DNA from 4 places in the Pseudomonas reactans genome. Region 2 is predicted to be linked to each of the others. Evidence: predicted binding sites of a transcription regulator. Region 2 holds the regulator's gene; each other region holds the start of a gene.
What was found. Region 2 encodes FliA, which starts transcription of late flagellar genes. Its sites were predicted from a motif close to CTAAAGTTTNNNNNNNNNNNGCCGNTAA; they were not measured.
Positions count from the first base shown of each region.

Region 1: a site for FliA is predicted at 2,912-2,939, ahead of flgM (flagellar biosynthesis anti-sigma factor FlgM). Genes of this name have one in related genera too.
Region 3: a site for FliA is predicted at 3,073-3,100, ahead of HX793_RS21175 (flagellar protein MotY). Genes of this name have one in related genera too.
Region 4: a site for FliA is predicted at 1,785-1,812, ahead of HX793_RS17975 (flagellin N-terminal helical domain-containing protein). Genes of this name have one in related genera too.

Region 1 is NZ_JACAQP010000027.1:176,565-182,159, reverse strand. It holds gene HX793_RS22705 (MFS transporter) at 1-1,126, shown strand, start outside; gene HX793_RS22700 (flagellar brake protein) at 1,187-1,936, opposite strand; gene HX793_RS22695 (flagella synthesis protein FlgN) at 2,032-2,502, opposite strand; gene flgM (flagellar biosynthesis anti-sigma factor FlgM) at 2,551-2,874, opposite strand; gene flgA (flagellar basal body P-ring formation chaperone FlgA) at 3,016-3,780, opposite strand; gene HX793_RS22680 (chemotaxis protein CheV) at 3,875-4,807, shown strand; gene cheR (protein-glutamate O-methyltransferase CheR) at 4,851-5,595, shown strand, end outside.
Region 2 is NZ_JACAQP010000051.1:10,349-15,943, forward strand. It holds gene flhA (flagellar biosynthesis protein FlhA) at 1-302, shown strand, start outside; gene flhF (flagellar biosynthesis GTPase FlhF) at 315-1,631, shown strand; gene fleN (flagellar synthesis regulator FleN) at 1,737-2,570, shown strand; gene fliA (RNA polymerase sigma factor FliA) at 2,567-3,307, shown strand; gene HX793_RS30340 (chemotaxis response regulator CheY) at 3,473-3,847, shown strand; gene HX793_RS30345 (protein phosphatase CheZ) at 3,866-4,654, shown strand; gene HX793_RS30350 (chemotaxis protein CheA) at 4,666-5,595, shown strand, end outside.
Region 3 is NZ_JACAQP010000021.1:112,942-118,536, reverse strand. It holds gene HX793_RS21185 (response regulator transcription factor) at 1-133, opposite strand, end outside; gene HX793_RS21180 (argininosuccinate synthase) at 754-1,971, opposite strand; gene HX793_RS21175 (flagellar protein MotY) at 2,101-3,009, opposite strand; gene pyrC (dihydroorotase) at 3,166-4,212, shown strand; gene rnt (ribonuclease T) at 4,209-4,880, shown strand; gene HX793_RS21160 (peroxiredoxin) at 4,947-5,549, opposite strand.
Region 4 is NZ_JACAQP010000015.1:15,265-20,859, forward strand. It holds gene HX793_RS17970 (flagellar protein FlaG) at 1-196, opposite strand, end outside; gene HX793_RS17975 (flagellin N-terminal helical domain-containing protein) at 271-1,704, opposite strand; gene HX793_RS17980 (ketoacyl-ACP synthase III) at 1,970-2,899, opposite strand; gene HX793_RS17985 (flagellar hook-associated protein 3) at 3,175-4,770, opposite strand; gene flgK (flagellar hook-associated protein FlgK) at 4,785-5,595, opposite strand, start outside.

The sequences.
Region 1 (5,595 bases), on a different contig from region 2:
CCACGGGCTGATCGATTGGCTGCCGGCGTGGATCGTGCTGCGGATGATCGTCGGCCTGGGCATGATGTGCCAGTACATGGTCATCGAGAGCTGGCTCAATGAGCAGGCCGATGCCAAGCAGCGTGGCGTGGTGTTCAGCGGCTATATGATTGCGTCTTACCTGGGCCTGGTGCTCGGCCAACTGATTCTGGTCATGCACCCTCAATTGGGTCTTGAGTTGCTGATGCTGGTCGCGCTGTGTTTTGCGCTGTGCCTGGTGCCGGTGGCCATGACGCGGCGCATTCACCCGGCGCCTCTGCATCCTGCCCCGATGGAGCCGCGCTTCTTTATCAAACGCGTGCCGCAGTCCCTGAGTACCGTGCTTGGCGCGGGGCTGATCGTCGGCTCGTTCTACGGTCTGGCGCCGTTGTATGCCTCTCAGCAGGGCTTGACCACCGAGCAAGTGGGTCTGTTCATGGGTAGCTGCATTTTTGCCGGGCTAGTGGTGCAGTGGCCATTGGGCTGGCTGTCTGACCGCTATGATCGCGCGCTGCTGATCCGCTGCTTCGCGCTGTGCCTGGCCGTGGCGGCGTTGCCGTTGGCGATACTGACCCAGGTGCCGCTGGAAGTGTTGTTCGTGGCAGGTTTTGTCTGCTCTCTGGTGCAGTTCTGTCTGTATCCGCTGGCGGTGGCGTTCTCCAACGACCACGTGGAAGGCGATCGACGCGTGTCGCTGACGGCCATGCTGTTGGTGACCTACGGCGTCGGCGCCAGTGTCGGGCCGTTGCTCGCCGGCGTGGTGATGAAGCTGTTCGGCAGCCACATGCTGTATGCGTTTTTCAGCCTGTGTGCGTTGATCCTGGTATGGCGCATCCGACCGAAAGCGGTGACCAACCTGCATCAGGTGGATGATGCACCGTTGCACCACGTGGCAATGCCCGACAGCATGTCCAGTTCGCCGCTGGTGGCTTGTCTCGATCCGCGGGTAGACGAGGCCGTGGTGCAGGAACAAATGCAAACCGCCGCCCCTGAACCTGAACCGGAAGCGGCGTTGAGCCCCGAAGCGGACGAGCCGCCCTTTGTAGGACCGCCTGCGCCCGCGGGGCCGGACGAGCACCCTCACGACTTGAGCAGGGCGCGCCCCTGAATGCAAAACGGGCAGATTCCATCAGGATCTGCCCGTTTTTTTTGCCGAGATCTTTAAGCTTTAAAAATCGTCGTCTTTGTCGAAGCGTCGTGCTTCGCGTTGCAACTGGTACACAAAGCGCTCGACCTGGCGCTGCACCAAGCCACTCATGTTATGGAAGCGCACGCCGGCGAAGGTGGTGTTGATCTTCTCTTCGAAGTGCAAGTAGCGCAGTTCGACCGAGGTGGTCATGCTGCCAAAGGGCAGGGCAGCGATAAAGCGGTCGTAGACCTGGCCCAGTTGCAAGCGCTCGGAGATATCGCCTTCAAAACGCAGTTTGCAGCCGGTGGCGGAAATATCCAGCAGCTTGCCGCTGATAGGCGCCTTGAGCTTCTCGCCACCCAGCTCGATGTTGACCAGTTGGGCCAGCTTCAAGGCGGCGCGGAAGGCATTGCGGCGCTGATGGTAGACCACTTCGTCGGGCAGGCTGCCGGTGTAGATGCGGTGGCCGTCCTGTTCGCTGATGCTCAGGCTGCCGTTGCTTTCCCAGGCAACGCGTACGCCTTCGTGGAAGCCTTCGATGCGGAAGGGTTCGCCGTTTTCCAGGTAGCGTTCGCCGTCGCGGGGGATCATTTCATCCAGGGCCAGGGTGCCGCTGTCGCGATTGACGTCCACCAGGTAGCTCTGGAAGCGCTGGCTTCGCTCATGAAAGGTGATGATCAGCGGGTCATGGCTGTCTTGCAGCATCCGCAAGGTGCTGGCGATTTCCAGAGGCGTGGTGAGGACCTTGGGTGGCTGCGGGGCATCTTCCGCATTAAGGGCGTTGAACACGGTTCTTCCATCTCCAGACAAAATACGACAACACGCAAGAGCAGGCATTCTGCCAGTATGTGGCGCGCCTTGGATAGGTGCGCTGTAAACAGGCGTCAGGCTTGGCTGCGGGTGCTTGGCTTGACCAGGCGCGAGGTGGAACCCTGGGCGTTGTAAAGCGCCGGAGGCTCTCCGCCGTGAAGTATACGCAACTGGTTGGCGGTCGTGGCTTGCTGAAGCTGGATCGACTGACCGTTGAGCAGGTTGGTTTCCTGGCACTGGCTGAGCAACTGATTGAGCTCCTTACTCTGCGCCAGTAACTGATCGCCGACCGTGGAGTGGCTGGCCAGTTGCGCCAGGCCATCATGGTCCGCCGGCAGGCCCAGGTTGATGAGGATCTCGCTGCGTTTTTTGCCGTGCTGTTCCAGCAGGATAATCAGCGACTGCTTGCGCGCCAGAATTTCTTCGAGCAGGGGCATGTCCCGACCGAAGAGGGCCAGGGTTTCTTCCCGAAGCAGCTCAAGCAGCTGTTGGGTCGGGGCTAGATCATCAATGATCAGTTGAAGCAGATTTTCGTCGTGATGCATGGCTGGCCTTGGGGTTTAAGCGTCCAAAAGCCCTGCGCAGGCCTTTGCCTAGCGCTCGGCTTCGAAATTAAGCAGCTTGCTGGCTACACGGTTGCTGTCGACTTTATAGCTGCCATCGGCGATTGCCTGTTTCAATTCGGCCACGCGGGCTTTATTGACTACCGGTTGATCGCGCAGCGAGTCAGTGACCTTCTGCAACTGTTGAGCCTCGTTGCTCAGGTGTACGGATTCCCCGCTCTGGCTGACGCTGGCCTGTTCTGCCTTGGCGGGCAGTGGCTGGGCCTTGGCTTCTACGCTGTCTTTGGTGCCAGTGGCTCGCGTAGGGGCCGACGGGGTCGGGGTGTTATTTAAACGACTGAAATCGATGACCATGATCAAAAAACCTCTGGGTATTTGGACGCTTGCCATGTTTTCGGCCATACCCGGACAAACTTTAGGCTCGATTGACAATAAAACCTACAGGCCGGCATCCAGCCAACAGTGTAGGAAAAGCAGGCGCTTGATACCAGTAATCTATAGAGCCACCTCTACCTGGCCCGGTGCGGTGACTCGCGCCTTGATCACCCGGTTGGAATTAAGGTTCTTCACGCGTATCTGTTCGCTCATGCCGCCGTTGGACAACGCTTCCCCCGGCATTTTCACCTGCAGCGCACCGCTGCTGGCGGAAATCACCACTTGGTCGCCCTTGCGAATCACTTCGGCTTGCTCCAGATGCACCAGGGTGATGACTTGGTCCGTGACCACTGGTCGGGTCAACTTCTGTCCGACCGCCTGGTCGAGAGAGGTCAGGTAGCCCTGACTGATCATGCTGATGTCGCGTTCGCGAAGGACCACGTCCTCGAAACCGATGATCCCGGTACGTTTGAGGGGGCGGGCAACCACCACCACATCACGGAAGAGCTTGACCTGGGCCGGCACGAACACGGTCCAGGGCGAGGCGCCATCGCAGCGGACCTTGACCGTCACACGGCCGATCGGCTGGGCGGGGCTTTCCAGGGTGGCTGTCAATTCCTTGTCGCACATGGGCATGCGCAAGCGCGGGTCCAATTGGTTGACCTGGATTTCATAGCGCCCCGGCGTCTGGGTGGTCGCCAGATAATCTTCTACAGTGAACTCAAGAAAGCCTTGGGTGACGCCGATAAGTAGATCAGGCAAGGTGACGTTGTCTGCGCGGGCCGTGGCGCCCAGGCCCAGGGCAAGCAACACCAGCGGTGCGCAGAGCGATCTGCGAAACCGTGTCAGGACGGGGCGTCGGGAAACTGTCGTTTTAATATCCATGACCAATAAATAGCAAAGGCCGTGCCGTTTAGCATTGGGTGCGCGTCACTGCCCTTATAGGTATGGCCAAAGGTTTTAGCGTGGGAGTCAAGGCATGGCAGGAGTAATGGATTCAGTAAACCAGCGCACACAGCTGGTAGGGCAGAATCGCCTGGAGTTGTTGCTTTTTCGCCTGGATGGCAAGCAGTTGTATGGCATCAACGTGTTCAAAGTGCGGGAAGTGCTGCAATGCCCCAAGCTGACGATCATGCCCAAGTCCAGCCCGGTGGTGTGTGGCGTCGCCAACATCCGTGGCGCGACGATACCGATTCTTGACCTGGCCCTGGCCACCGGTTCGGCGGGTTTACAGGACCGCGAGAACCCGTTCGTCATCATTACCGAGTACAACACCAAGACCCAGGGTTTTCTGGTGCGCTCGGTGGAGCGCATCGTCAACATGAACTGGGAAGAGATCCATCCGCCGCCCAAGGGCACTGGTCGCGATCACTACCTCACGGCGGTGACGCGGGTGGATAATCAGTTGGTGGAAATCATCGACGTGGAGAAGATCCTCGCCGAAGTGGCCCCCACCTCGGAATCGATTTCCGTGGGGGTGGTAGACGCCGAAACCGCGCACAAGGCGGTCTCCCTGCGCGTGCTGACCGTGGACGACTCCTCGGTGGCGCGCAAGCAGGTGACCCGTTGCCTGCAAACGGTCGGCGTGGAAGTGGTGGCCCTCAACGATGGTCGCCAGGCGCTGGATTACCTGCGCAAGCTGGTGGACGACGGCAAGAAGCCGGAAGAAGAATTCTTGATGATGATCTCCGACATCGAGATGCCGGAAATGGACGGCTACACCCTCACGGCCGAGATACGCAACGATCCACGCATGCAAAAATTGCATATCATCCTGCATACTTCGTTGTCGGGTGTATTCAATCAGGCGATGGTCAAGAAGGTCGGTGCCGATGACTTCCTGGCCAAATTCCGTCCTGATGACCTGGCATCCCGGGTAGTCGACCGGATCAAGGCAGCAGATCACGGCTAGGGGGATTTCCCCTGGCGGTCACACGATTTAAGAGGCGGTATCATTGTCTACGGGTAATTTGGATTTCGAACAGTTCCGGGTCTTCCTGGAAAAGGCCTGTGGCATATTGCTCGGTGAAAACAAGCAGTACCTGGTATCCAGCCGTCTCAACAAACTGATGGAGCAGCAGGGCATCAAGTCGTTGGGCGAGCTGGTCCAGCGCATCCAGGGGCAGCCGCGCAGCGGGCTCAAGGAGATGGTGGTCGATGCCATGACCACCAACGAAACCCTGTGGTTTCGCGACACCTACCCGTTTGAAGTGCTCAAGAGCAAAGTGTTGCCGGAGGCCATCAAGGCCAGCCCTGGCCAGCGCCTGCGCATCTGGTCGGCCGCTTGCTCTTCGGGGCAGGAACCGTACTCGATTTCGATGTCCATCGATGAGTTCGAGCGGACCAACATGGGCCAGTTGAAGGCCGGTGCGCAAATCGTCGCCACCGACCTGTCCGGCACCATGCTCACCAACTGCAAGACTGGCGAGTACGACAGCCTGGCCTTGGGTCGTGGTTTGTCCCAAGAGCGCCTGCAACGTTACTTCGACCCGAAAGGGGCGGGGCGTTGGGCGGTCAAGGCGCCGATCAAGAGCCGCGTGGAATTCCGCTCGTTCAACCTGCTCGACAGCTACGCCAGCCTGGGCAAGTTCGACATGGTGTTCTGCCGCAACGTGCTGATCTACTTCTCGGCCGAAGTGAAGAAAGACATCCTGTTGCGCATCCATGGCACGCTCAAGCGTGGCGGCTACCTGTTCCTCG
Region 2 (5,595 bases):
CCTTGGAACCCAGGTTGGAACAAATATTGCTCAATAGTATTCAGAAGGCAGGACAAGGCCAGGAAGAGGGCGTTCTGCTGGAGCCAAGCATGGCTGAGAAGCTGCAGCGTTCGTTGATTGACGCCGCACAGCGCCAGGAAATGCAGGGCCAACCGGTGATCCTGCTGGTGGCAGGCCCCGTCCGGGCGATGTTGTCGCGGTTTGGGCGTTTGGCAGTACCGAATTTGCACGTTTTGGCTTATCAGGAAATTCCTGACAACAAGCAAGTGACTATCGTCGCGACAGTAGGGCCCAACGGCTGAGGGTAGTGGGTTATGCAAGTTAAGCGTTTTTTCGCCGCCGATATGCGTCAGGCCATGAAACTGGTTCGTGATGAGCTGGGCGCCGACGCCGCGATTATCGGAAACCGTCGTATTGCCGGCGGTGTCGAGCTGACCGCTGCCCTGGATTACACCCCCCAGGCCCTGGCGCCACGCGTGCCGAACATGGAGCTCGAAGACGAGTTGCGCAAAACCGCTTCGCGCATCGTTTCGGCCCAGGCTGAACTGAGCATGCGCGGCGACAGCGATGCCACCACCAATCGCCAGTTGTTCGCCGGCCTGCCGTTGACCGCTGCCGAGCCACTGGTCGAGCCGACGTTCAAAGAACCGCCGCGTCCTGCTGCGCCTGCCCCGGCGCCTGCGGTTGACCAGCGTGTGTTCGACTCGATGCGCTTTGAACTCAATGGCCTGCGTGAACTGCTGGAAGTGCAGTTGGGCTCGCTGGCCTGGAACCAGCTGCAGGGCAGCAAGCCGCAACAGGCCAACCTTTGGCGTCGGCTGCAACGCATCGGCCTGTCTGGCCCGTTGTCCCGCGACCTGTTGGCTCTGACCACTGAAATCGACGAGCCTCGCCAGGCCTGGCGCATGTTGCTGGCTCATTTGGCGCGGATGATCGTCACGCCGGAAATCGAACCCCTGGAAGAGGGTGGTGTAATTGCTATGGTCGGCCCTGCCGGCATGGGCAAGACCACCACCCTGGCCAAGCTGGCTGCCCGCTACGTCCTCAAGTACGGCGCGCAGAATATCGCGCTGGTGAGCATGGACAGCTACCGTATTGGTGCCCAGGAACAGCTCAAGACGTTGGGCCGAATTCTCAATGTGTCGGTGACCCATGTAGATCCGGGCCAGTCCCTGGCCAATGCCCTCGACCCACTGCTGCGCAAACGCGTGGTGTTGATCGATACCGCTGGCCTGCAAGCCAGCGACCCGGCATTGCGCATGCAACTGGAAAGCCTTGCCGGGCGTGGCATCAAGTCGAAGAATTACCTGGTGCTTGCAACCACCAGCCAGAAACAGGTTCTTACCGCTGCGTATCACAGCTACAAACGCTGCGGCCTGGCCGGTTGCATCCTCACCAAGCTCGATGAAACCGCGAGCCTGGGCGAGGTGCTGAGCCTGGCCATCAGTCATGAATTGCCGGTCGCCTACCTGACCGACGGGCCGCGGATCCCGGATGATCTGCATCTGCCGCGCCGTCATCAGTTGGTCAGCCGTGCAGTCAGCGTGCAAATGCAAGAAGAGCCTAGCGAGGAAGCGATGGCCGATATGTTCGCCGACCTTTACCACAACCCGGCAAAACGGGTTGGTTGAGGCAGGATGAACACCGTGAAATGTATCTACATCGATGGTCTGCAAGCGATTCACGCGGCCAAGCCATGTAGCCTGCGTCTAAGCAAGACAAGGTAAAGAAATAAAATGGGCAGCATGCATCCCGTACAGGTGATCGCGGTGACCGGCGGCAAAGGTGGCGTCGGGAAAACTAACGTGTCAGTGAATTTGTCCCTGGCCCTGGCAGAGCTTGGCCGTCGTGTCATGCTGCTGGATGCTGACCTGGGGCTGGCGAACGTCGACGTTCTGCTGGGGCTGACGCCCAAACATACCCTGGCCGATGTGATCGAAGGCCGCTGTGAGCTGCGCGATGTGCTGCTGCAGGGCCCCGGTGGCATTCGCATCGTGCCGGCCGCCTCCGGCACCCAGAGCATGGTGCACCTGAGCCCGGCGCAGCATGCCGGCCTGATCCAGGCTTTCAGTGATATCGGCGACAACCTCGACGTGCTGGTGATCGACACCGCCGCCGGGATCGGCGAGTCCGTGGTCAGCTTCGTGCGCGCAGCGCAGGAAGTGTTGCTGGTGGTCTGCGATGAACCCACCTCGATCACCGACGCCTACGCCCTGATCAAACTGCTTAACCGCGACTATGGCATGAACCGCTTCCGCGTCCTGGCCAACATGGCCCAGAGCCCGCAGGAAGGGCGCAACCTGTTCGCCAAGTTGACCAAGGTCACGGATCGCTTCCTCGATGTCGCCTTACAATACGTCGGCGCAGTTCCCTACGACGAGTGTGTGCGCAAGGCTGTGCAAAAGCAGCGTGCAGTCTACGAAGCGTTCCCTCGTTCCAAATGCGCATTGGCGTTCAAGGCTATTGCCCAGAAGGTCGATACCTGGCCGTTGCCTGCCAACCCGCGGGGGCATCTGGAGTTTTTCGTCGAGCGATTGGTGCATCAGACGAGTGCAGGACCCGTGCTATGACAGCAACCGGCTACAACGCGTACAAGAAGTCTGCCCGTGACAGTCAGGGCGAGTTGATCGAGCGCTACGCGCCCTTGGTCAAGCGCATTGCCTATCACTTGCTGGCACGCCTGCCCGCCAGCGTCCAGGTCGAAGACCTGATCCAGGCGGGCATGATCGGCCTGCTTGAAGTGTCGACCAAATACGACGCGAGCAAGGGTGCGAGTTTCGAGACGTACGCGGGTATCCGTATCCGTGGCGCGATGCTTGATGAGGTACGTAAAGGTGACTGGGCGCCGCGTTCGGTGCATCGCAATACGCGCATGGTCAGTGATGCAATTCGCGCAATTGAAGCAAAAACCGGTCGCGACGCTAAAGATCACGAAGTTGCGGCCGAACTCCAATTGAGTCTCGACGATTACTACGGGATTTTGAACGATACCTTGGGCAGCCGCCTGTTCAGTTTCGACGACCTGTTGCAGGACGGCGAACACGAAGGGCTGCACGAGGACGGCGCGAGCGCTCATATGGAGCCATCGCGTGACCTGGAAGATGAGCGTTTCCAGGGGGCGTTGGCGGATGCGATTGCCAATTTGCCGGAGCGTGAGCGACTGGTGTTGGCGCTGTACTACGACGAAGAGCTGAACCTCAAGGAAATCGGTGAGGTCCTGGGGGTCAGCGAGTCGCGGGTCAGCCAGTTGCACAGCCAGTGCGCAGCCCGCTTGCGGGGGCGTTTGGGAGAGTGGCGAGCGCGCTGACAGGCAGTGTGGGGACACTGCAGACGATACCGCGAGGGCCTGGCCTTTGCGGGTTCGACCCGTGGTGCCCCGGCAGTCCTTTTTGTGTAATGCCTGTTGATTGAAATGGCGCGTCCAGGTGCTGGGCGCGTTTAAGACTGCTTGGAGGTCGAATTGGACAAGAACATGAAAATCCTCATCGTTGATGACTTCTCAACGATGCGGCGGATCATAAAAAACCTGTTGCGTGACCTTGGGTTCACTAACACGGTCGAGGCGGATGACGGCATTACGGCGATTCCGATCCTCAACAGCGGCAGCATCGACTTTCTGGTAACGGACTGGAACATGCCGGGCATGACCGGTATCGACTTGCTGCGCCACGTGCGCGCCGACGAAAAACTGCGCAGCCTGCCTGTGCTGATGGTGACCGCCGAAGCCAAGCGTGAGCAGATCATCGAAGCCGCCCAAGCCGGGGTAAACGGTTACGTGGTCAAGCCATTCACTGCATTGGCCTTGAAAGAGAAGATCGAGAAAATCTTCGAACGCATCCACGGCTAATGCCATCGCGGGGGAGCTATGGAGCATAAAGAAACGTCACAGGGAGACTTCGAGTCGACCCTGAAAAAGCATGCTCACCAGTTGGTCGACAGCCTTGAAAAAGGCCAGTTCGGCGACGCGGTGCAGTTAATCCATGAGCTCAACCAGACCCGTGACCGCGGCCTGTACCAGGAAGTGGGCAAGCTCACACGCGAGCTGCACAGTGCGATCGTCAATTTCCAGATTGACCCGCATATGCCCCAGGCCGAGGAAATCTCCCAGATCACCGATGCCACCGAACGCCTGTCTTATGTGGTCAGGCTGACTGAGGCGGCGGCCAACCGCACCATGGACCTGGTGGAGAACGCCACGCCCCTGGTCAATGGCATGGCCAATGAAGCCCAGGCCCTCAGCGTTGACTGGGGCCGCTTCATGCGTCGGGAAGTGGGCGCGGAAGAGTTTCGTGAATTGGCGCGTCGGGTCGAAGGGTTCTTGTCACGCAGCGAGCAGGAAAACCGCACGGTTTCCAGCAACCTCAACGACATTCTGCTCGCCCAGGATTACCAGGACCTCACCGGTCAGGTGATCAAGCGTGTGACCCAGTTGGTCACCGAAGTGGAAAGCAACTTGCTCAAATTGGTGCTTATGGCAGGCCAGGTTGACCGTTTTGCCGGTATTGAACATGACCGCGAAGCGATCCTCTCGGAAAAAGATCCAAAAAAACATCTCGCCAAGGGTGAAGGTCCGCAGATTCATGCCGATAAACGTGAAGACGTTGTATCGGGTCAAGATGATGTTGATGACCTGTTATCCAGTTTAGGCTTCTAAGGAGCACCCACATGAGCTTCGGCGCCGATGAAGAAATCCTTCAGGATTTCCTTGTAGAGGCCGGCGAAATTTTAGAGCAGTTGTCCGAGCAACTGGTCGAGCTGGAAAGCCGACCGGATGATGCGAACCTGCTCAATGCAATTTTTCGCGGTTTTCACACTGTAAAAGGGGGCGCCGGCTTCCTCCAGCTCCATGAGCTGGTGGAGTGCTGCCACATCGCCGAGAACGTGTTCGACATCCTGCGCAAGGGTGAGCGTCACGTTGATTCGGAATTGATGGACGTGATTCTCGAAGCACTGGATGCGGTCAACGGCATGTTCAGCGAGGTGCGCGACCGTGCACCGATCACTGCCGCCACCCCGGAGCTGCTGGCCGCCCTGGCGCGCCTGGCGGAACCCGCCGACACCTCGGCAGCGCCTGTGGTCGAGGCGGCGCCCGAGCCTGTGGCCGAAGCCGAAGCGGATGTGACCGACAGCGAGTTCGAACAGTTGCTCAACTCCCTCAGTGCCGTGAAGGCCGAGGCTGAGGCACCCAAGGCGCCCGTCGCTGCGCCAACCAGCGAAGACATCACCGACGCTGAGTTCGAATCCCTGCTTGACCAATTGCATGGCAAAGGCCAGTTTGCAGCGGACGCCGTGGCACCTGCCGCTGCGCCCGAGGCGCCTGCGGCTAAAGCCAATACCGACATCACCGACGACGAATTCGAAGCGTTGCTCGACCAACTGCACGGCAAGGGCACCTTCGTGGCCGACGCCTTGCCGGAAGTCGCCGCCACCGCCGCAGCGCCTGCCGCAGCCAGTGCAGCACCGGCTGGCGACGGCCTGATCTCCGATCATGAGTTCGAATCGCTGCTGGACGAATTGCACGGCAAGGGCAAGTTCAGCGAAGTGGCTCCGGCCGCTGCTGCTGTTGCCACGGTTGCCGCCAAAGCCGCCGCGCCG
Region 3 (5,595 bases), on a different contig from region 2:
GCTCCCGTGCAAGTTGCAATGCATCGACACCGTTATCGGTCTCAGCAACGACCTCATAACCATGACGCTCCATTAGCATACGCACAGCAAGACGAATGACGGGATGATCATCCACGATCAGCACTTTATTCATGAGAAAGTCCAATTTCGCTGTTCGAATTATTTAGAGCAAGTACAATAGCCTAGTCGTTTCCTAGTTGGCATAGCGTTCCCCCCCAAGCAACAGCAAGCAGAGACCCACCCCACAGCGATAAAGGAATTCCCCTACAAAAAAACGCCGTCTCTGAGGCATCTGGTTTTATGGAGCCTTTCAGACCTTTCCGGGAACTTACATACTTTGAGTCAAACATCCCTGACTTATAGGGGGTTGGGTAAACGTGCCGCACATGACTTTCAGGAAATGCCCCTTGCCTCTCGCCTGTTGCAGGAGAAAATGGCCAGAACGATCCGTCTGCTTTGGTTCCATTCAACATATTCGCTTGCATCCTTAATTCCTACAGACCATTCGGTGCTTTGCATCTTTGCCGCACTTACATGAGTGAATTATCTGTAAGACTAGTTCCTACACAGATGTAAAAAATTCATTCCCCCTACAAACTTTCAACAACAACTCACTAAAACCCATCTCTGATAACGATTTTGAGGAAAAAATCCACAGACGTTTAATCGGTATAAACATAAACATCTCTACAAAATCACAGGCAAAAAAATGGCCCCTTGAACAAGGGGCCATTCTTCATACCGCGCTGAGGCTTAGAACAGCGAGCGGCCTTTGTTGGCTGCAATACGCATGCGCAATGCGTTCAACTTGATAAAGCCTGCCGCGTCTGCCTGGTTGTAAGCACCGCCGTCTTCTTCGAAGGTGGCGATGTTGGCATCGAACAGCGACTCATCGGACTTGCGACCGGTCACGATCACGTTGCCTTTGTACAGCTTCAGGCGCACAACGCCGTTCACGTGAACCTGGGAAGCGTCGATCATCTGTTGCAGCATCAGACGCTCAGGGCTCCACCAGTAGCCGGTGTAGATCAGGCTGGCGTACTTGGGCATCAACTCGTCTTTGAGGTGAGCCACTTCGCGGTCCAGAGTGATGGACTCGATGGCACGGTGGGCACGCAGCATGATGGTGCCGCCTGGGGTTTCGTAGCAGCCGCGGGACTTCATGCCCACATAACGGTTCTCAACGATGTCGAGACGGCCGATACCGTGTTCACCACCGATACGGTTCAGGGTCGCCAGCACGGTGGCCGGGGTCATTTCGACGCCGTCCAGCGCGACGATGTCGCCGTTGCGGTAGGTCAGTTCCAGGTACTGCGGCTTGTCGGGAGCGTTCTCCGGGGAGACGGTCCACTTCCACATGTCTTCTTCGTGCTCGGTCCAGGTGTCTTCCAGCACGCCGCCTTCATAGGAGATGTGCAGCAGGTTGGCGTCCATCGAGTACGGGGACTTTTTCTTGCCGTGACGCTCGATCGGGATCGCGTGCTTTTCAGCGTAATCCATCAGCTTTTCACGGGACAGCAGGTCCCATTCACGCCAAGGGGCAATCACTTTCACGCCAGGCTTGAGGGCGTAGGCACCCAGCTCGAAACGCACCTGGTCGTTGCCCTTGCCGGTAGCGCCATGGGAAATGGCGTCGGCGCCGGTTTCGTTGGCGATTTCGATCAGGCGTTTGGCGATCAGCGGACGTGCGATGGAGGTACCCAGCAGGTACTCGCCTTCGTAGACGGTGTTGGCGCGAAACATCGGGAAAACGAAATCGCGGACGAACTCTTCGCGCAGGTCGTCAATGTAGATCTCTTTCACGCCCATGGCTTGCGCCTTGGCACGTGCAGGTTCGACCTCTTCGCCCTGACCCAGGTCAGCGGTGAAGGTCACCACTTCACAGTTATAAGTATCCTGCAGCCACTTGAGGATCACCGAAGTGTCCAGGCCGCCGGAATACGCGAGAACGACCTTGTTTACGTCGGCCATGCCATCACTCCACGGGGTTGTACGGAAAGCCGTCGATTCTACCGACCAAAACCGCGAATTTACAGGGGCGCGACAGCAAATGAAGATAAAGCGACAGATTATGTCGAACGGGCGACCGATGGTCGCACCTTAGGACGTGTGTGCGGGGTTGCTTGGACCAGTGGCCTGAGGCGCCGGTTTCTCGGGGGCGGCCACGCGTTCAAGCTGGATATTCACGCGACGGTTGCGTGCCCGGTTGGCCGCATTGGTGTTGGGCGCCAGTGGATAGCTTTCGCCATGGAAGCGCAGGGTGATCTGCGACTCCTGGATCCCGTTGGCCTTGAAGTAGTCCATGACCGCCAGGCCACGACGGCGCGAGACGTCTCGATTGGTCAGACGATTACCGCTGTTGTCCGAATGGCCATTCAATTCGATATGGTTGACGGTCGGGTCGGCCTTCATGAACGCGAGAATCACGTCGAGTTTCTTCTTGGCGGCCGCATCCAGCTCGATTCCGCCACCGGGGAAACCGACTTCGGTCTGTTTGACCTGGTCGTAATTCATCGGCAATAGCTTGGCGGTGCACAGTTGGTAATCGTTGTAAGCCTTGTTGAATTTGACCGGCAGCAGGCGGATCTCCGAATAGCCACCTTCACGCCCATAGTGCCGCACGGTCGGGCTGCGCCCTTCCAGCAAGCCATTGAACAGACGCCCGGCCTGGGCCTGGGAGCTGTTGAACAACACATCGCCACTGCCAGCACGCACGGCACCGAGGTTGATATCACCTCGCCCCGGCTGCCACGGCGCTGCGGCGGCCAGCAACGTGGCCGAACCGGCTCCCAGCGAGCCGTTGTAGGCTTTCAGACGAAATGTCGCCTGCTCGCCGGCCCGGCGCACGAACTCACCCGAACCGAAATCGGTGATCGGCTGGGTCAGGCGGCACTCGAACTGGTCGCCTTCCACCTTCCACTCAATATTCTCCAGACGTGTCTGGAACGTGAGGGCCATCGCAGGCAGGCTGGCGAACACACTGAGCAGGGCTAGATATTGCTGGCGCACGGGCGGCTCCACTGGTTTCTACAACACTTCAAAGCGTCATACATCGATAAGGCATACCCAAGGCTATCGGTTGCATCCTGCAAAACTTGATAGCGAGTGCCTGACAGAGTCTTTTCCGGTAGCATTCCCACCAGATTGACCCGCCTGGAATCCCCAATGTCCGACCGCCTGACCCTGCTGCGTCCCGACGACTGGCATATTCATCTTCGCGATGGTGCTGCGTTACCCCACACCGTGGCCGATGTCGCGCGCACGTTTGGCCGCGCCATCATCATGCCTAACCTGGTACCTCCGGTGCGTAATGCCGAGCAAGCCGATGCCTATCGCCAGCGTATCCTCGCTGCGCGACCAGCCGGCAGCCGCTTCGAACCGTTGATGGTGCTGTACCTCACCGACCGTACCCAGCCCTTCGAGATTCGTGAAGCCAAGGCCAGCGGCTTTGTGCACGCGGCCAAGCTGTACCCGGCCGGCGCGACCACCAACTCCGATTCCGGCGTGACCAGTATCGACAAGATCCTGCCGGCCATCGAAGCCATGGCCGAAGTCGGCATGCCACTGTTGATCCACGGTGAAGTCACCCGTGGCGACGTGGACGTGTTCGATCGCGAGAAGATCTTCATCGACGAACATATGCGCCGAGTGGTCGAGCTGTTCCCGACCCTCAAGGTGGTGTTCGAGCACATCACCACCGCCGATGCCGTGCAGTTCGTCAGCGAGGCCTCGGCCAACGTTGGCGCAACCATCACTGCGCATCACCTGCTGTACAACCGCAACCATATGCTGGTGGGCGGGATTCGGCCGCACTTCTATTGCCTGCCGATCCTCAAGCGCAACACCCACCAGGTGGCCTTGCTGGATGCAGCGACCAGCGGCAATCCTAAGTTCTTCCTCGGCACCGACTCCGCGCCTCACGCCCAGCACGCCAAAGAAGCGGCGTGCGGCTGTGCCGGTTGCTACACCGCCTATGCAGCGATCGAGTTGTATGCCGAAGCGTTCGAACAACGCAACGCCCTGGACAAGCTCGAAGGTTTCGCCAGCCTCAACGGCCCGCGTTTCTACGGCCTGCCGGCGAATACCGACCGCATCACCCTGGTCCGTGAAGACTGGACCGCCCCTGCCAGCCTGCCGTTTGGCGAGCTGACTGTTATCCCGCTGCGCGCCGGTGAAACACTGCGCTGGCGCCTGCTGGAGGAAAGCAAGTGAGTGAAGACCATTACGACGACGAACACGAGCACAGTGGCGGCGGCTCCCGTCACCCGATGGCCGAGCGGTTCCGCGGCTATCTGCCGGTTGTCATCGACGTAGAAACCGGTGGTTTCAATTGCGCCACCGACGCGTTGCTGGAAATTGCCGCAACGACGATTGGTATGGATGAGCAGGGTTTTGTGTTCCCGGAACACACCCACTTCTTCCGTGTCGAGCCGTTTGAAGGCGCGAATATCGAAGCCGCCGCTTTGGAATTCACGGGCATCAAGCTCGATCACCCACTGCGCATGGCGGTAAGTGAAGAAGCGGCGCTCACCGATATCTTCCGTGGCGTGCGCAAGGCGTTGAAGGCCAATGGCTGCAAACGCGCGATCCTGGTCGGCCACAACAGCAGCTTCGACCTGGGCTTCCTGAACGCCGCCGTGGCGCGGTTGGACATGAAGCGCAACCCGTTCCACCCGTTCTCCAGCTTCGACACGGCCACCCTCGCCGGCTTGGCTTATGGCCAGACCGTGTTGGCGAAAGCCTGCCAGGCAGCCGGTATCGACTTTGACGGGCGTGAGGCCCACTCGGCTCGCTACGACACCGAGAAGACCGCCGAGCTGTTCTGCGGCATCGTCAACCGCTGGAAAGACATGGGCGGCTGGGAAGACTTCAACGATTGAGGTGATTATCCCGCCCATAAAAAAACCGGCCTTCTCAGGCCGGTTTTTTTGTACCTCGAGCCTGGCTTACAGCTTGCCAGCGTTCTCGGTCAGGTAAGCCGCAACGCCTTCTGGCGAAGCGTTCATGCCTTTGTCGCCTTTTTTCCAGTTGGCAGGGCAAACTTCGCCGTGCTCTTCGTGGAATTGCAGGGCGTCGACCAGGCGGATCAGCTCTTCCATGTTACGACCCAGTGGCAGGTCGTTGATGATCTGGGAGCGAACAACACCCTTGTCGTCGATCAGGAACGCGCCACGGAACGCCACGCCGCCTTCGGACTCAACGTCGTAGGCCTTGGCGATGTCGTGCTTCATGTCGGCAGCCATGGTGTATTTGACTTTGCCGATGCCGCCATCATTGATGGCGGTGTTGCGCCAGGCGTTGTGGGTGAAATGGGAGTCGATGGAAACGGCTACCACTTCAACGTTGCGCGCCTTGAAATCGTCCATGCGGTGGTCCAGAGCGATCAGCTCCGAAGGGCAGACGAAGGTGAAGTCCAGCGGGTAGAAGAACACCAGGCCGTATTTGCCTTTGATGGCTTCAGACAGTTTGAAGCTGTCTACGATTTCGCCATTGCCGAGGACGGCTGGGACGTCGAAATCCGGGGCTTGTTTGCCGACGAGTACGCTCATTGGGTATCTCCTGATGTGAGGGTGACGATTGAAGTAAAAGGACCGG
Region 4 (5,595 bases), on a different contig from region 2:
TGCGCTGGGTAGCCTGAATAAATTCTCGGATATCCGAGACCGCTTTTTCCAGATCAGCACGCTTGGGCTCAGTCGCAGGCTGGATCTTGGTGTCCGGCTTGGTATCGATCTGGTCGGCGATCACATTTACGGGTGCAGACACATTCTGTTGTGCCGGCGCTGGATAAGACAGGTTCAACTTGACGCTCATGTCCATGTCCAATCTCCTCATCACGTAAAAGACAAAAGGGCACGTAAACGCGCCCTTCCGTCAGTCATCAAGCATCGCTGTTACTGAAGCAGCTTCAGTACGGCAGACGGCAGCTGGTTAGCTTGCGACAGGATCGCAGTGGACGCCTGCTGCAGGGTTTGCTGCTTGGTCAGCTGAGCTGTTTCAGATGCGAAGTCAACGTCCTGGATCACGCCACGAGCTGCAGTGGAGTTGTCCGAGATGCTGCGCAGGTTCGCAACAGTGCTGTCAAAACGGTTTTGGACCGCACCGAGGTCAGCACGCTGGGAGTCGATGTTCGAGATCGCCTGGGAGATCACGTCGACAGCGTTCTGAGCGCTGGTGGAAGTCAGCACGTTAGTGTCGGAAACAGCGGTTTTCTGCGAGCTGATAGAGGTAGCACCGAACAGGGCAGTAGCACCGGCAGCACCTGCAACGGAGTAGCTGCTGCTGGAGTTCAGGGAAATAGCACCTACAGCAACCAGGTTGTCAGCCAGAGCGGTTGCGTTGGCACCAACATAGGCACCGTCGCCACCCTTGGTGTTGATGCTAATGCCTGCCGCAGCAGCGTTAGAACCGCCTACAGTGATGTTTTCACCGGTGTCGGACTTGATCGACAGGTTACCCAGCTTGGCGTCGTAGTTAACGCTGATGCCCAGTTTGGCAGCGTTGGACTTCAACTGTTCTGCCATGCTGGAAGCGTCGGTTACACCAACGAACTTAACAGTGGCGCCACCGATAGTCAGGCTGAAGTTGGCCGGTGCAGTAGCGTTGACAGTCGCGGAGTTGAAAGTGAACTGAGCTTCAGTGCTGGCAGTTGCAGCCAGGCCACTGACGCCCGCAGCGTTGATCTTGGAAGCCAGGGAGCCGGCAGTGTCAGCCGCAGTCACAGCAACAGTAGGAGCAGCGCCGCTACCGGTCAGGGTCAGGGTGTCTGGAGTAAAGCCAGTACCTGCTTTGATGGCAGCAGTTTTGAGTTGCTGCGAACCAATGGCCTTGGCCGACACGTCACCCAGAGTCATGTTGATCGTCTGGTTGGCGTTGGCGCCTACTTGGAAAGCGGTAGTACCGAAAGAACCGTCCAGCAGGTTACGACCACCGAAAGTGGTAGTAGTGGAAATACGGGTCAGTTCTGCAGTCAGTGCAGCGTATTCGGCGTTGTTCGACTTACGGTCGTCTTCGCTTGGCGAGCCGTTGGCGGATTGCAGTGCCAGGGTACGCATTTTTTGCAGAATGTTGGTGGATTCCTGCATCGCGCCTTCAGCAGTTTGCGCGATGGAGATACCGTCACCGGCGTTCTTGATGGCAGTGCCCAGGCCGTTGATTTGGCTGGTCAGACGGTTGGAGATTTGCAGGCCGGCCGCATCGTCCTTGGCGCTATTGATACGCAGGCCAGAGGACAGGCGCTGCATGGAGGTTTGCAGGGAGCCGGAAGCCTTGTTCAGGTTGTTCTGAACGGTCAACGATGCAAGGTTGGTATTTACTGTTAAAGCCATGACGAAATCCTCGTTGGATGGATACTGCGGCTTCCGGCCCTGGCATCCGCCGGGTGTGGCCTAGAGAACCTACGTAATAGTTATCGTCGTGGTAGCCGGTTGCTTGAGGATTTTTTTTGATTTTTTTACTGGCGCCGTGCCACCCCTTGCAATTCAAGGGTTTACGCGGTTCCGAAACCCCGTTTTCATTGGGTTTTCTGGCGCCAAATAAAAAACGCCGAAGCTCTTTCGAGCCTCGGCGTTTTTTATTGAGACTATCAAGGCATCAAGAACGATAGAGAATCGCCGACCCCCAAGACAAGCCCACACCAAACCCGCTGATGGCCACGCGCTTCCAGGTGGCGTCCATCACGTGCTTTTCCAGCAGCAGCGGAATGCTCGACGACACAGTGTTGCCGGTCTCGACCATGTCCTTGATGAACTTGTCCACCGGTGCATCTTCAAAGCGTCGCGCCACCGCGTCGACAATCGCCGCACTGCCCTGGTGGATGCAGAACGCGTCGATCTCGTCGGCCTTCAGATCCGACTCATTGAGCAGCTCGTGCAAATGCGCCGGCACCTTGAGCAAGGCGAAGTTGAATACCTGACGGCCATTCATGAAGAACACGCCATCGCTGACCTTCAGGTGCGGCGCGCCGGAACCGTCGGTGCCGAACTTGGACTTGCCCAGCAACCACGGCGCGTCTTCGCCCATCCAGGTAGCCGTAGCGGCATCGCCGAACAGCATGGTGGTGTTGCGGTCTTCCGGGTCGACAATCTTGGAGTACGGGTCGGCAGTGATCAGCAGGCCGTTTTTCAGGCCGGCGGCTTCCATGAAGCCCTTCATCGCGTAGATGCCGTAGACGTAGCCGGAGCAGCCCAAGGAAATATCGAACGCAGCGACGTGGGTCGGCAAGCCGAGTTTGTCCTGGACGATGGCAGCCGTGTGCGGCAGGCCCTCTTCATCACCGTTCTGGGTGACGACGATCAGCGCGTCAATCGACTCGCGCTTCAAATCCGGGTTGTTGGCAAACAAAGCGTTGACCGCCTCGACACACAGATCGGAGGTTTCCTGCGCAGCTTCCTTGCGCGGCAAGAACGCCGAACCGATCTTGCCAATGATGAACTCTTCATCCTTGGCGAATTTGGCACCCTGGGCGTAGTTATCGATCCCGTCTGCCGGCACGTAACTGGCGATGCTTTTTATGCCAATCATTGTGGCTTCCCAATACTAAATAGCTGGAGAACACCCCTGGGCCACGCCCGGAGTGCTGACAATAAAGGGGATAACCCCATAAAAATCTCGCTGAAAGCCGCCTCGCAAGGACCCTGTGACGACTTATCCTTTTCACACGATACAGTGAAGATGCGCTTTATGACTCACAGGTCACTCAATTGTGTGTGCTTTGTGCAAAACCTTCAAACAATTAAATCCCGGAAACGACAACGGCCCGCCCTGTTTCCAGGGCGGGCCGCTTGGGGTGGCGCCGATTACATCTTGTTGAACAGGCTCAACTGGGCAATTTTAACAAAGGCCAGCTGCGAAGCCTGCAACATGGTTTGCTGCAACGTCAGGTTGATGGCAGCCTCACCGATATCGATATTGGCCAGCGAGCTCATCGTCTGCGAATTAGCCAAACCCAAGCTCGCGTTCTCCTCTGCCTGTATATCCAAAGCGTTCTGACGAGCACCGATAGAGCCGCGCACCTGATCAATCTGAGTCTTGGCGTTGTTCAGGTTGCCAATGGTCTTGGCCACCACATCCTTAAGCTTGTTTTGCGCAACAAGATTTCCGTCCGTTGGCGCCTGCAAGGTTTTGCGCAATTGACTCAGGGTATCCAGCACATTCTCGTTCTTGGTACTCGTGGCCCCAACCGCAAATTGATCACCCGGCCCTGGCGGCGGCGTGGCGGTCACATCAAAAGTAACGCCAGCCACAGTGATCGAGGTCGCGCCTGCTGCCAGAGTGCCGCTAGCAATTGACTTGCTGTCCGGCGTGTAAGGTTGCGCAAACACATCATAAGTGCCGCCTGCGCCGAACTTGATCATGGCGCCCGAGTTGGGAAAGGTGCTGGCGTAAGCCGCAGGGTCCGTCACCTTGCCTCCGCTCAGTTGCGCGGCTGTCGGGTTGCTGGCGGTACGCGACACACTGAATACATCCGGCTTCGTACTGAGGCTGAAAGACTTGCCGGCAACCGCCGCATCAGTCGGAGCACCCGGTGCCACATCCTTGCCCAGGTTCAAACTGATATCGAACTTCACGCCTCGCAGATTGACACTGGACGCGCCTTCCTTCGTCGCATCAAAGGTACCATTGCCAGGAATTTCCGACGTGATGTCGTTACCGTCTTTGTCGGTTACGCTGTATTGGGTGCTGCTGCTGAATGTCAGCTTATAGGGCTGACCGTCGGCAAAGCTCTTACTGTAGGTAGTGCCGGACGTAATCAGGCCAGAGGAAATTGCTACCTTGCCGTCATCCACAGCAGGTGGTACCAGGATCCGCGTTGCCTGGGTTCGCCCCGTGTTGGGAGAACCTTCAAGCAGAGATTTGCCGGTGTCTCCAGCTGACATCGTAAGGCTATTCGAAATCTGCAGGCTCAGCGGGGTCTCATCGCCTTGATAAGTGTACGTGCCATCGTTGTTACGGGAATAAGGAGGGGTCTCTGTCTTACTTCCCGAGAACATGTACTTGCCATTGGCATCCTTGGAGTTGAGCAGGCCGAGTATCTGGTCTTCAAGCGCCCCCACTTCACTGGCAATTGACTTGCGATCGTCGTCACTGATGCCAACGTTACCGGCACGCAGCGCCAGCTCGCTGGCTTTCTGCAGCGCGGTGTTAACACTATCCAGCACGCTTTCTTCGTTCGTAAGGGAGTTCTTCAAACTATTAATGTTGCCGTTGAACTGCCCCAGCATATCTTTCTGTTGTTGCAACAAAAGCAGTCGCGCAGCGGCAACAGGATCATCGCCCGCAGTTTGTACCCGCACACCGGAACTCGCTTGATCCTGGGCCTTCACCACACTGGAATAGTTATTTTGATACTGATTTGCACTGACTTCGTAAAACTGCTGTGTAGAAATACGCATCGTCTCAGACTCCTTTAAAGGGCATTGATCAGTGTGCTGAAGGTTTCTTGCGCAGCTTTGATGATCTGCGACGACGCGGTGTAGTACTGCTGGAATCTGATCATGTCGCCCGCCTCTTCATCCAGGTTGACCTGAGAGACTGAATTGCGCGCATTTTTGTTGGCAGTCAGCAGCGCGTTGGTCGCCGTGCTGTCGGAAGCTGCCGAAGCGGCTTTGCCGCCCACAGTCGATACCAACTTGCTGTTGGCCCCCACCAGGCTGGTACCGCCACTGCCATCCGCAGCCGTACCAACAGTCGCCTTGGTCTGCAGGTTGAGCAGTTCCTGAGCGTTGCGGTTGTCGGACTTGCCGGAGGCGTTGAAGGAAAAGGTGGTGCTGTCACCGCCAGCCGGCGAGCCGCCCACTGTAGTGTCGAAGCTGAAACTTTTGGCCGGCGTCACCAGCGCACCGTTGGCATCGCGCATAGGGACGTTGATCGTGATTTTATTGGCCTGCCCGGGGACAATGCTGCCGGTGCCGATCGGATTGCCCTGCGCATCATTGACCGTATACGACTGCGTACCATCCGCTGCCGGTTTGCCGAACACCATCTTCACCGGCATCGAATGCTCGATACCCGTACGCAATTGAGCGGAGTTGGCACCTCCGTAGATGTCCACGGGCAGGGTCAGGGTAGGCGGCGTGAAGGTACCGGTACCCGAATTGGTCTTGCTGGCTTCACCCAGCAATGGCGCAGCAAACGCAATCTTGCTCGGGTCAGTGAGCACCGTGCCAATGTCCTTGGCACCGTTGGCGGTCGGGCTGACTTTGAAGCTATCACCCGTA